DNA from 3 places in the Shewanella sp. HL-SH2 genome. Region 1 is predicted to be linked to each of the others. Evidence: predicted binding sites of a transcription regulator. Region 1 holds the regulator's gene; each other region holds the start of a gene.
The links. Region 1 encodes NrdR, which represses ribonucleotide reductase genes. Its sites were predicted from a motif close to AAACACNANATNTNGTGTTT; they were not measured.
Positions count from the first base shown of each region.

Region 1 (4,281 bases):
AAGTAACGGTCATGGGTAATAGCCACTACGGTACCAGTATATTCTTGTAAAAAGTGTTCCAGCCAAGCAACCGATTCAGCATCTAAATGGTTGGTTGGTTCGTCAAGTAACAGCATCTCTGGTTTTTCAAGTAATAAGCGACAAATAGCAACTCGACGACGCTCACCACCCGATAATACTTCAATTTTCTCATCCCAATCAGGCAGACGTAATGCATTGGCAGCGCGCTCTAATACATTGTCAAGATTATGTGCATCCTGGGCTTGAATAATAGCTTCTAATTCGCCTTGCTCTTTTGCTAATGCATCAAAGTCTGCATCAGGCTCAGCATATAAAGCATAAACTTCATCTAAACGAGTCAGCGCGTTTTTAGCTTCGCTTACCGCTTCTTCAACCGCTTCACGTACGGTTTGGTTTAAGTTTAATTTCGGTTCCTGTGGTAAGTAACCAATTTTAAGGCCAGGCATAGGCCGAGCTTCGCCCTCAATCTCAGTATCAAGACCAGCCATAATGCGCAGCAGTGTTGATTTACCTGAACCGTTTAAACCTAATACGCCGATTTTCGCGCCAGGGAAAAAACTTAAAGAGATGTCTTTTAAAATCTGCTTTTTAGGTGGGACAATTTTGCCCACTCTTAGCATGCTATATACAAATTGAGCCATGAGGTTCCAACATTGATTAACACAGAATAGGATGATTCTAATGGAATCTTAATCGAACTTAAATCTGATTTTGATTGTTATAAGTCGATTTTTATATCTTGTGACGTGCTAACTCGGATTTGCTAGAATTTAGTCTAAACAGCAAGCTGAACTTACAGTTATGTTTACCTGCTAAATATAAGCATTTAGAGTCGTAAAAATAGAACAGTGTTTTTGGTGACTGTTTTACGCATTTTGCAGCTTAAAAAAATGTTTAAATTGCCGAGGTGGAAAAAGTTACCGATTGTAAATTAAGGTAATTTTCAATTTCGCATGAGATTTTCTATTGTTGTTTAGTAACTAAATTCATGCTGTAAAGGCTGGGATTGTTTGCATTTGCAGAGTAGAATACCGCGCAACCCTACTAATATAAAACCTACCGTTGGAGTTACCATGCTTAAGAAAGCGATGAATATAGCGGATTACGATCCAGAACTATTTAAAGCCATTGAAGATGAAACTTGTCGCCAAGAAGAGCACATCGAGTTAATAGCATCTGAAAACTATACCAGTCCACGTGTTATGGAAGCTCAAGGTTCACAGTTAACCAATAAATATGCTGAAGGCTATCCAGGTAAGCGTTACTACGGTGGTTGCGAGTATGTTGATGTTGTTGAAACCTTAGCAATTGAACGTGCTAAAGAGTTATTTGGTGCAACTTACGCCAACGTACAACCGCATTCAGGATCACAAGCAAACAGTGCAGTATTTATGGCGTTGTTGAAGCCTGGCGACACTGTACTTGGTATGAATTTAGCTCACGGCGGTCATTTAACCCACGGTTCACCAGTTAACTTTTCCGGTAAATTATATAACATCATTCCTTATGGTATTGATGAATCGGGCAAAATCGATTATGACGAAATGGAACGTTTAGCGGTAGAGCATAAACCCAAGATGATGATTGGTGGCTTCTCTGCTTATTCTGGTATTGTTGACTGGGCCAGAATGCGTGAAATAGCGGATAAAATTGGCGCATACTTTTTTGTGGATATGGCGCACGTTGCGGGCCTTATTGCTGCAGGTGTTTATCCAACTCCAGTACCTCATGCACATGTTGTTACTTCTACAACGCATAAAACATTAGCTGGCCCACGTGGCGGTATCATTATTTCTGCAGCTAATGATGAAGACTTATACAAAAAATTAAACTCTGCAGTGTTTCCTGGTGGCCAAGGCGGCCCATTAATGCATGTTATTGCTGGTAAAGCGGTTGCGTTTAAAGAAGCACTAGAGCCTGAGTTTAAAGTTTACCAACAACAAGTTGTTAAAAATGCTAAAGCAATGGTTGAAGTATTTTTAGCGCGCGGATACAAAATTGTTTCTGGCGGTACTGAAAACCACTTAATGCTTGTTGATTTAATCGGTCGCGATTTAACCGGTAAAGAAGCTGATGCAGCGTTAGGTAGTGCCAATATCACTGTTAATAAAAACTCAGTACCTGATGATCCACGTTCACCATTTGTCACTTCAGGTGTTCGTATTGGTACCCCAGCTATTACTCGCCGTGGCTTTAAAGAAGCTGAAGCGAAGCAATTAACGGGTTGGATTTGTGACATTTTAGATGACGCACAAAACCAAACTGTGATTGATAGCGTAAAAGGTCAAGTGTTGGCCTTATGCGCTAAGTTCCCTGTTTACGGATAATTCCTGCTGCACGGAATATCCTTTCATCACTAATGCTATCCCTAAAGGTTAGCTTAACCTTGATGAGTAAATAGGATAAACTTTAATGGCCACTAATTTTAGTGGCCATTTTATTTTCGGAGGTTCAATGCATTGTCCATTTTGTAGCGCGACTGATACTAAAGTTATCGATTCACGTTTAGTGGCAGATGGCCACCAAGTTCGCCGTCGCCGTGAATGCACTGAATGCCATGAACGTTTTACAACCTTTGAAGGTGCAGAGCTAGTCATGCCTAGGGTGATAAAACGTGATGGCAGCCGCCAACCTTTTGATGAAGAAAAACTTCGCGGTGGTATGTTACGTGCGGTGGAAAAGCGTCCAGTATCTATGGATGAAATCGAACAAGCAATTACTAAAATTAAGTCCACATTACGCGCGACAGGTGAGCGTGAAATTGATTCTGAGATGATAGGTAATTTAATGATGGATCAATTAATGAGCCTAGATAAAGTCGCTTATATTCGATTTGCCTCTGTTTATCGTGCTTTTGAAGATGTGTCACAATTTGGCGAAGCGATTGCTAAATTGCAAAAATAAACTTCCCCTAGGACTTGAGTAACTTTTTATGACTAGCTTTAGTGTATTTGATACCCAAATGATGGGTCGTGCGATCCAGCTGGCGCGAAAAGGTCTTTATACTACGCGCCCCAATCCATCTGTTGGCTGCGTACTTGTCCAAGACTCAATTATTATTGGTGAAGGTTATCATCAAGTTGCGGGTCAAGGACATGCTGAGGTCAATGCATTGGCTGATGCCGCTAAACAAGGACATTCTACCGTTGGTGCTACAGCCTATGTGACTTTAGAGCCTTGTAGTCATTATGGACGTACTCCGCCCTGCGCTTTAGGGTTAATTAATGCCCAGGTTGCTAGAGTCGTTATTGCAGTGAAAGACGCTAACCCTCAAGTAGCCGATAACGGTATTGCCATGTTGCAAGATGCAGGTATTCAAGTTGAGGTTGGTTTATTAGCCGCTGAAGCTTTGACGTTAAACCTAGGGTTTATGAAGCGGATGAAAACCGGTTTGCCATGGGTTACGGTGAAAGTTGCCGCCAGTTTAGATGGCAAAACTGCCTTGTCTAATGGTGTTTCTAAATGGATTACCGGTCCCGCAGCAAGACAAGATGTGCAACGAATGCGTGCCCGCCATTGCGCGTTAATCACGGGCGTTGAAACTATTATTGCAGATGATCCTAGCTTAAATGTGCGTTATGAAGAACTTGGCAGCTTGAAAAGTTCGCTTTCACCCACATCTCTACAGCAGCCATTAAGAGTCGTGTTAGATTCCCAAGCCCGATTAACCGCAGATTTTATGCTATTCAGTATTGAAACACCGATTCTATTAGTTTCAACCTGTGGCTACTCTGATGCTGTACAAGCACTTTTTCCTAACCATGTTAGTTTGCTGCAGGTAAAAGCAAATAGTGCAGGGCGTGTGTGTCTTAATATCTTGTTGAAATATTTGGGCGAAAGTTGTAACTCAGTGGTGGTTGAGGCGGGTGCGACACTTTCTGGCAGTTTTATTGAGCATAATCTGGTCGATGAACTGGTTTTATACCAAGCGCCTAAGTTATTAGGCAGTGAAGGGCGCAACATGCTGAGCTTAACTGATTATCAATCAATGGATCAAATACCTAAAATAGTATTAAAAGATCAACGAAATGTCGGCCAAGACACACGATTTGTATTTGGTTTAAGCTAAAATATCTCATCATTAATGTTCAATTCTGTTGGGCAGAAATAGGAAAAGTGACTCTCTATGTTTACAGGCATTATTGAAGCCCTAGGCACCTTGCGCAAAATTGAGCGCAAAGGTAACGATATTCGGTTAACTGTGGCTAGCGGTAAACTCGATTTATCCGATGTAAAATTAGGCGACAGCATTGCCACAAA
Region 1 is NZ_CP195035.1:1,719,842-1,724,122, forward strand. Features, by position in the region: gene ettA (energy-dependent translational throttle protein EttA) at 1-662, opposite strand, end outside; gene glyA (serine hydroxymethyltransferase) at 1,095-2,348, shown strand; gene nrdR (transcriptional regulator NrdR) at 2,476-2,925, shown strand; gene ribD (bifunctional diaminohydroxyphosphoribosylaminopyrimidine deaminase/5-amino-6-(5-phosphoribosylamino)uracil reductase RibD) at 2,954-4,090, shown strand; gene ACRWP9_RS07490 (riboflavin synthase) at 4,148-4,281, shown strand, end outside.

Region 2 (4,281 bases), 1.4 Mb from region 1:
TCAGGCTTGTCTTTGGCGGCTTTCGTTCCCGCTTGTTGACTTAAGCCCGAAAACTTAGCCGGTAAACCGTCGACCGCGGTAAATTCAAAGTTTTTGCGTAAAAATGATTGCACTTGTAAAAAGCTTTGCCAGTCTTTTGGGCCCACTAATGAAACTGCAATACCTTTAGCGCCAGCACGGCCAGTACGGCCTATACGATGGACATATTCTTCAGCAAATTTTGGCATGTCAAAGTTAACCACTAATGACACGTTAACTAAATCTAGCCCTCGAGAGGCCACATCCGTGGTGATAAGAATTTGCTGCTGGCCACGACTAAATTGATCCATAATTTGGTTACGCGCATTTTGTTTTAGCTCACCGCTTAATGCTGCGGTAGAAAATCCCTGTTCAGCTAAAAGTGTGGCTAAGCGGTCTGTGTCTGAGCGAGTTGCGGTAAATACAATAGTCTGCTTGTGTTCTGGCTGCTTCAATAAGTGGCTTAACAGTGCTTGTTTGTGATCTAGATGATCAGCAAACAGCATTTTTTGTTCAATATCTTTGTGTTCAGCATAACTGGTGCCAATAGCCACATGGCTTGGATTCTTCAATAATGTGGCGGCAATATCGTTAATGCTTTGATGATCTAAAGTGGCTGAAAACATCAAGGTTTGACGACGTTTATGATCTGCAGCTTCATTAATGGCTTTCAGTTGTGGTGCAAACCCTAGGTCCAACATGCGGTCAGCTTCATCAAGAACAAGTAATTCAAGGCCATTTAAAAACAAGTGACGTTGCTCAAGATGATCAACAATTCGACCCGGAGTTGCCACAATAAAATGTGGGTCACGGGACAAACCTTTGGCTTGGTCGTTAAAGTTTTCACCGCCCAAAATACTGATTGCTTTGTACTGAGTGTTGGCAACCAGTAATCTAAGTTGACCATATACTTGCTGAGCAAGTTCACGAGTCGGCAATAAAATTAGCACGCGAGGATCTTTTTTCGACAGCGCTCTGCTGGAAATAATCCGCTGCATCGCAGGCAGTAAAAACGCTAAAGTTTTCCCCGAGCCAGTTTTCGATGATGCCATCAAATCTTTACCCGCTAGGGCAATAGGTAAGGCTTGTTCTTGGATCTCGGTTGGGTCAGTAATACCCATATGCTTCAAACTATCTAACAAGCGTTTATCAAGCGAAAAATCAGAAAACTGCAAAGGTGGATCCCCTAGAAAATAATAGCCAAATATTATAGCTGGATAAGCTTTGTATAGCCAATAATGACTTGCTTGTTTATGCTAATAAAGCACTTGGCCAGTAAAGCCTGATTATTTACGTTTAAAAGTGACCCTATGGAGTATGTAAATGGCACCAGTTCAAGCTTCACCAGAGAAAAAACCGATTATCGGATTGGCATTAGGTAGCGGTGCAGCGAAAGGTTGGGCGCATATTGGTGTGCTTGAAGGCTTGGCTGAATTAGGTATTTACCCGGATAAAATTGCTGGCTGCTCTGTTGGCGCTCTGGTTGGCGCGGCATATGCTAATGACAGTCTAGCTGAACTTAAAAGTTGGGTGTGTAGCTTTTCAAGTTGGGATGTTATTGGATTAATGGACATTAGTTGGCGTAAAGGTGGGCTTATTAGCGGTGAAAAAGTATTTGATGTTATGTCTACTCATATTGGCGCTGTTGACATTGAAAACTTGAAACACCCCTTTGCCGCAGTGGCAACGGATTTATATTCTGGCCAGGAGATTTGGTTTAAAGAAGGATTATTGCGCAATGCTGTCAGGGCATCATGTTCTATGCCTGGCTTTTTACCGCCAGTACAACAAAATGGCCGTTGGTTAGTTGATGGTGCCGTAGTTAATCCCGTACCAGTTTCATTATGTCGCTCGCTTGGTGTCGATATTGTCATCGCTGTTGATTTGAATGGTTATTTACGTAAACAAATGCAAGTGTTGCCCCAGCAAGTCAGTAGCTCTGAGCCTGTGTCTGATGAACACCTTGATGCAGATGCTGAACCGCAAGATTCAGGCTTTATGGATTTATTGGGTAAGGGCAAAGACTATATCAGTAGCTTAAGTGACAAACTGTCGCTTGGCACTAAGTCGCACCCTGGCATGTTAGCGGTAATGTCACAATCGATGGATATTTTAGAACAGCGTCATAAGCGATCTCGATTAATGGGCGACCCACCAGATATTTGTATTATTCCCAATGTATCTGATATTGGCACCATGGAGTTTCATCGTGCAGATGAAGCGATTGCCGCGGGTAAAAAAGCAGTTGAAGATATCGCGCATTTAATTAAAGCGTCGCTTAAAAACTAATTTGAAAATATTGTTCCTAAACTAGCTTGATATCTATGATCAAGCGCTATCAAGCGCTATCAAGCCGATTTTTGGTGCTTATAACATAAATTTACTTTGCTTTTCTTTAGCGTGAAAAATGATGATCTAGATCAACACGGTTAGTGACGATTTAACGCTTAATACACTACATATAGTGTTTTGTGTTTTTCGTATGCCGATATATTGATTTGGCGACGCTAAAGGAGAAGCTGGTTATGTTGGTTGTTATTAAGCGCGACGGATGCCGCACTGCATTTGATTCAAGTCGAATAAAAGATGCCGTTATTGCAGCAATGAAGTCTGCCGGACAATCAGATCATGACTATGCCAACACTTTGGCATTGACAGTTGAACAAGAGTTTCAGCAACAAACAGAAGTGGATATTCATCAACTACAAGATGCAGTTGAAAACAGGTTAATGTCAGGTCCTTTTAAGTCGGTTGCACGTCATTATATTGAATACCGACATGATCGCGATGTGAGCCGCGAGACCAAAAGTAAGTTAAATTGTCAAATTCGCGGTTTAGTAGAGCAAAGTGACAGCAGTCTGTTAAATGAAAATGCCAACAAAGACGCCAAGGTTATACCCACTCAACGCGATTTATTAGCCGGTATTGTGGCAAAACATTATGCCAAAACGCACTTGTTACCCAAAGATGTGGTGGCCGCCCACGAACGGGGGGAGCTGCACTATCATGACTTAGATTACGCGCCTTTTTTTCCTATGTTCAATTGCATGCTAATAGATTTAGCCGGCATGTTAACCCACGGATTTAAAATGGGTAACGCCGAAATTGAAACCCCCAAATCTATTTCGACTGCAACGGCAGTAACGGCGCAGATAATTGCCCAGGTGGCGAGTCACATTTATGGTGGCACCACCATTAATCGTATTGATGAAGTGTTGGCAATCTTTGTTCAAAAAAGCTATCAAAAGCATCTTGCGACGGGGATTAAGTGGCAAATTGCCGACGCTGAAGCCTTTGCAAAAGCACAAACAGAAAAAGAATGCCACGATGCATTTCAATCACTTGAATATGAAGTGAATACCTTGCATACCGCCAATGGCCAAACGCCCTTTGTCACCTTTGGCTTTGGTTTGGGTACAAGTTGGGAGTCTCGCTTAATTCAGCAGTCAATATTAACTGTGCGCAAGGCGGGATTAGGTAAAAATCGTAAAACAGCGGTTTTTCCTAAACTGGTTTTTGCGATAAAAGAGGGCGTTAATCATAAAGCGGCAGATATAAATTACGACATCAAACGTCAGGCGCTAGAGTGTGCAAGTCTACGCATGTATCCCGATATTTTGAATTATGAACAAGTGGTTAAGGCCACTGGCTCATTCAAAACACCTATGGGATGTCGCTCATTTTTAGACACGTTCGAGCAAGATGGTCAGTTGGTACATGAAGGCCGCAACAACCTCGGTGTGGTGAGCTTAAATCTGCCACGTATTGCGATAGAATCTAAGGGCGATGAGGCCAAGTTCTATGCTTTATTAGATAAACGCTTAGTGGTAGCAAAAAAAGCTTTAGACACTCGTATTGCTCGGTTAGTGGGTGTTAAAGCCCGTGTTGCGCCAATTTTATATATGGAAGGCGCCTGTGGTGTTCGCCTAAAAGCAGATGATGACATCAGTGAAATATTTAAACATGGTCGAGCGTCAATTTCATTAGGTTACATCGGCTTACATGAAACCATTAATGCTTTATATGGCAGTGCACAACATGTGTTTGACGATGAAGTGTTACGTCAAAAAGCGCTTAAAGTCGTGTCATACCTTAAGAAAAACACTGAACAATGGAAGCAAGAATCTGGCTATGGTTTTAGTTTATACAGCACCCCAAGTGAAAACCTTTGTAGCCGTTTTTGCAGTTTAGACGCGAAAGAGTTTGGGGTGTTAACAGGGGTAACAGACAAAGGTTATTACACCAATAGTTTTCATTTAGATG
Region 2 is NZ_CP195035.1:3,158,524-3,162,804, reverse strand. Features, by position in the region: gene ACRWP9_RS13800 (DEAD/DEAH box helicase) at 1-1,193, opposite strand, end outside; gene rssA (patatin-like phospholipase RssA) at 1,342-2,307, shown strand; gene nrdD (anaerobic ribonucleoside-triphosphate reductase) at 2,544-4,281, shown strand, end outside.
Region 2: nrdD (anaerobic ribonucleoside-triphosphate reductase) is a predicted target of NrdR. The motif match lies at 2,469-2,488, and genes of this name have one in related genera.

Region 3 (4,281 bases), 920 kb from region 1:
AATAGCGTTTGCATAGGTACTTTACGACTTTGGAACTTCATTGGATCGTAATTAGTGTTGGCAGATATCGCCTGATCAACAAACTTCTGCATAATGCCGACAAGTTGTAAATACCCATCGTTATTTGGCATGTTCCATAATAACTCGTATTGATCTTTCAATGTGTCAAAATCGGGTACAACTTGTTTTAATTGACCGTCTTTACTGGCTTTGACACTAATAAGACCACGTGGCGGTTCAATACCATTAGTGGCGTTAGATATTTGCGACGAGGTTTCAGACGGCATCAATGCTGATAATGTTGAGTTACGTAAACCATATTGCAAAATATCGGTACGTAAACCTTCCCAGTCTAAATGTAGTGGCTCATCACAAATTTTATCTAAGTCACGCTTGTAAGTATCAATGGGTAGAATGCCTTTAGAATAGGTTGTCTCGTTAAATAACGGACAGGCACCTTTCTCTTGGGCAAGTTTCATTGAGGCTTTTAATAGATAAAATTGAATCGCTTCAAATGTTCTATGGGTTAAATTATTGGCTGAACCATCGGAATAACGCTTACCATTTTTAGCAAGGTAATTGGCGTAATTGATGACGCCTATACCCAAAGTACGTCGATTCATTGAGCCTAACTGCGCCGAAATGATCGGATAATCTTGATAATCCAGTAAATTATCTAACGCACGAACGGCAAGCTCAGCTAGCGGTTCTAATTCTTCTAGATTCTTGATGGTGCCTAAATTCAGTGCAGATAAAGTACAAAGTGCAATTTCACCATTAGGATCATCAATGTTCTTTAATGGCTTAGTCGGCAGGGCGATTTCTAAACACAAATTAGACTGTTTAATTGGCGCTACTTTTGAGTCAAACGGGCTGTGGGTGTTACAGTGATCCACGTTTTGAATATAGATACGGCCTGTAGAAGCGCGCTCTTGCATCATTAACGAAAATAACTCAACCGCTTTAATTTGCTTTTTACGCACAGCTGGATCTTGCTCATACTGAACATATAAACGTTCAAATTCAACTTGATCCTCAAAAAATGCATCATATAAACCCGGTACATCAGATGGACTGAATAAACTAATATCTTCGCCTTTAATTAAACGTTGGTACATCAACTTGTTTAACTGGACACCATAATCTAAATGGCGAACACGGTTATCATCAACACCACGGTTATTTTTCAGTACAAGTAAAGATTCTACTTCTAAATGCCATATTGGGTAAAACAGTGTTGCCGCTCCGCCTCGAACGCCGCCCTGTGAGCATGATTTTACCGCAGTTTGAAAATACTTATAAAAGGGTAAGCAACCAGTATGGAAAGCTTCACCGCCACGAATAGGACTGCCTAAGGCACGAATACGACCAGCATTAATACCAATACCAGCACGTTGACTGACATATTTCACAATTGATGAGGCGGTGGCATTAATAGAATCTAAGCTATCGTCACACTCAATCAATACACATGAGCTAAATTGACGTGTTGGCGTACGTACACCAGCCATAATCGGCGTCGGTAAAGATATCTTGAAGCTTGATGTCGCATCATAAAAATCTTTTACAAACTGTAATCGAGTGTCTTTTGGGTATTTTGAAAATAAACACGCAGCAACCAATATATAAAGGAACTGAGCACTTTCATATACTTCGTGAGTGACACGGTTTTGAACTAGATACTTACCCTCTAATTGCTTAACGGCGGCATAAGAGAAGTTCATGTCGCGCCAATGGTCAACATAAGTATCTAAGATGTCTAACTCTTCGCGGCTGTAATCAGCCAAGATATGCATATCATATTTGCCCATTTCAACCAGTCTGGTGACATGGTCATATAATTTAGGCGGTTCGAACTGACCAAATGCTTTTTTACGTAAATGGAATACCGCTAAGCGTGCTGCCACAAACTGATAATCGGGTGATTCAGGGGAAATAAGATCTGCCGCGGCTTTGATGATCGTTTCATGAATCGCTTCTGTTGGAATACCATCAAAAAATTGAAGATGCGATCTGAGTTCAACTTCAGATACAGAGACGTTTTTTAATCCCTTGGTTGCCCAAGTAATAACGCGATGGATTTTGTCTAAATCGATATTTTCACGTTCGCCACAGCGTTTAGTGACAGTCATATTGCTATTCATTGCAGAGAGGCCTTGATTATATCTGTTATTGTGATTGAGCGCTTAATACCAAAAGCGATCGTGTCTAACCACGTTTACGTTTTTATGTAAAAACAATCATGCTGAAGCATTAAATACGACGGATTGAGACATTTTAGCACGCTAAGTCACCCGTTCAGCTTAATTAAATGAGTTATTTTAAACAACTCATTAGTGTCTGTGATTGCATTTGACACACAAGATATGGTGTTTTTTAAAATCTAACATACAAGATAGTGAGGTTGGAGGGTTTTTGCAAGCCACAATTTCTAGAACATCTTGTGGATAAGTTGAGGATAATCGCAACAGTTAGTAAAAGCTAACCCTACACCCCAAATTTATATAGCTTTTCTATGGGCTGTAGAATAATTGTCCGTAATTTTAAAAGAATTTGATCGCTAAAAATATCAGCGATCGATTCTATTAGCTGATTTTTAGATTGATCTTTGATTAATTGTTTGAGTTAGCATAAAAGCCGTTTAACAACACCGTTTATATCGATAATACTAAGTAAGTTGACGGTTCAATACAAAATAGTCATGTAAACACTGTGTGGTTTTAAAATGAAGTTGTCCAGGCCAAGTGTCAGGTTTGTCTTGGGGCGATAAATAACCCCAATGCGCTATTCCACCAATCATATTGGCATTTTGAGCCGCGATAAGGTCGCGTTCAGCATCTCCTATATAAATAATCGATTCAGGACTGATGTTCATCTGCTGCGCGGCAAGTAGCATAGGTGCGCAATGAGGTTTAGGGTGCAACGTACTATCACCGCTGATAAGAGTTTTAATTCGCGACATTAAGCCGAGTTTGTCAACCAAAGGACGGGCAAAGCGAGCATGCTTGTTAGTCACAATTCCATAGGGAGTACCGTTATCATCAAAATGATTCAATAACTCTGCAAGGTTATCAAATAAAATGCTTTTGTCACCATTAATGAGCTGGTAATGATGCAATAATGCTAGTTGGATCTGTTTTTGCTCATCATCGCTAATATTAGGCAGTGCAGCCTTAACCAGCGCCAAACTACCATGAGTGGCAGCGTGCTTCACTTTTTCAAGACTGCATGGAGCATAACCAGCATCAGCCATGCCAAGGTTCAGTGCATAGACTAAATCTGGCGCAGTATCGGCAAGTGTGCCGTCTAAATCGAATAACACACCTTTAATCAAGGGCTTTAACACGCAGACTCCTAAGCGGTAGCAGACAATGCTAATCGACTTTTTGTGTAGCAATCATGTAATTAACATCAACACTGTTAGTGTATTTAAACACACCAGATAGTGGGTTATAGGCTATGCCCAATGCGTCTTTGCACAATAAGTCTGTTTTATCGACAAGATTAATTAATTCAGAAGGGCGAATAAACTTGCTGTGGTCATGGGTGCCTACTGGCAGCATCTTAAGTAGGTACTCTGCACCGACAATCGCGGTTAAATAAGACATCCAATTACGATTAATAGTAGAGAAAAAAACATAGCCATCTGGTTTCACCATGTCACAGCATGCTTGTATGACAGATAGCGGGTCAGGGACATGTTCTAACATTTCCATACAGGTCACCACATCGTAATAAGCTTGATGCGTATCTCTATATTCTTCAGCGGTACATTTGATGTAATTGACTGTTACACCAGTTTCTAATGCATGTAAGCGAGCCACTTCCAGTGGTTCATTACCCATATCTAAGCCATCTACATGGGCGCCGATTTTAGCCATACTTTCAGATAAAATTCCGCCGCCACAACCAATGTCGAGCACTTTTTTACCAAAAATGCCCTGTGCTGTTTGATCGATATAATTTAAACGTAATGGATTAAGCTGATGTAACGGTTTAAAGGAGCCATTTGGATCCCACCAGGTTTGTGCCATTGCTTCAAATTTAGCAATCTCATCGGGGTCGACATTTTTATTCGCAGCAGTTTCAGTAGACATGATTTACCTAGATATCGTTATGCATTATGGATGACATTATATCTATTGATGCAGTTTTTAATAGGGCTAAAATACGCCAATGCTGATGATCCCAGTCAACTTTTGCTATGTTCAGGTGGTTATTTAAACAACCTATCGGTTACATTGTTTATTTGTTATTCAAAATAAACATTCTTAAACCATT
Region 3 is NZ_CP195035.1:2,639,181-2,643,461, forward strand. Features, by position in the region: gene nrdA (class 1a ribonucleoside-diphosphate reductase subunit alpha) at 1-2,144, opposite strand, end outside; gene ACRWP9_RS11440 (HAD family hydrolase) at 2,669-3,346, opposite strand; gene ubiG (bifunctional 2-polyprenyl-6-hydroxyphenol methylase/3-demethylubiquinol 3-O-methyltransferase UbiG) at 3,375-4,097, opposite strand.
Region 3: nrdA (class 1a ribonucleoside-diphosphate reductase subunit alpha) is a predicted target of NrdR. The motif match lies at 2,356-2,375, and genes of this name have one in related genera.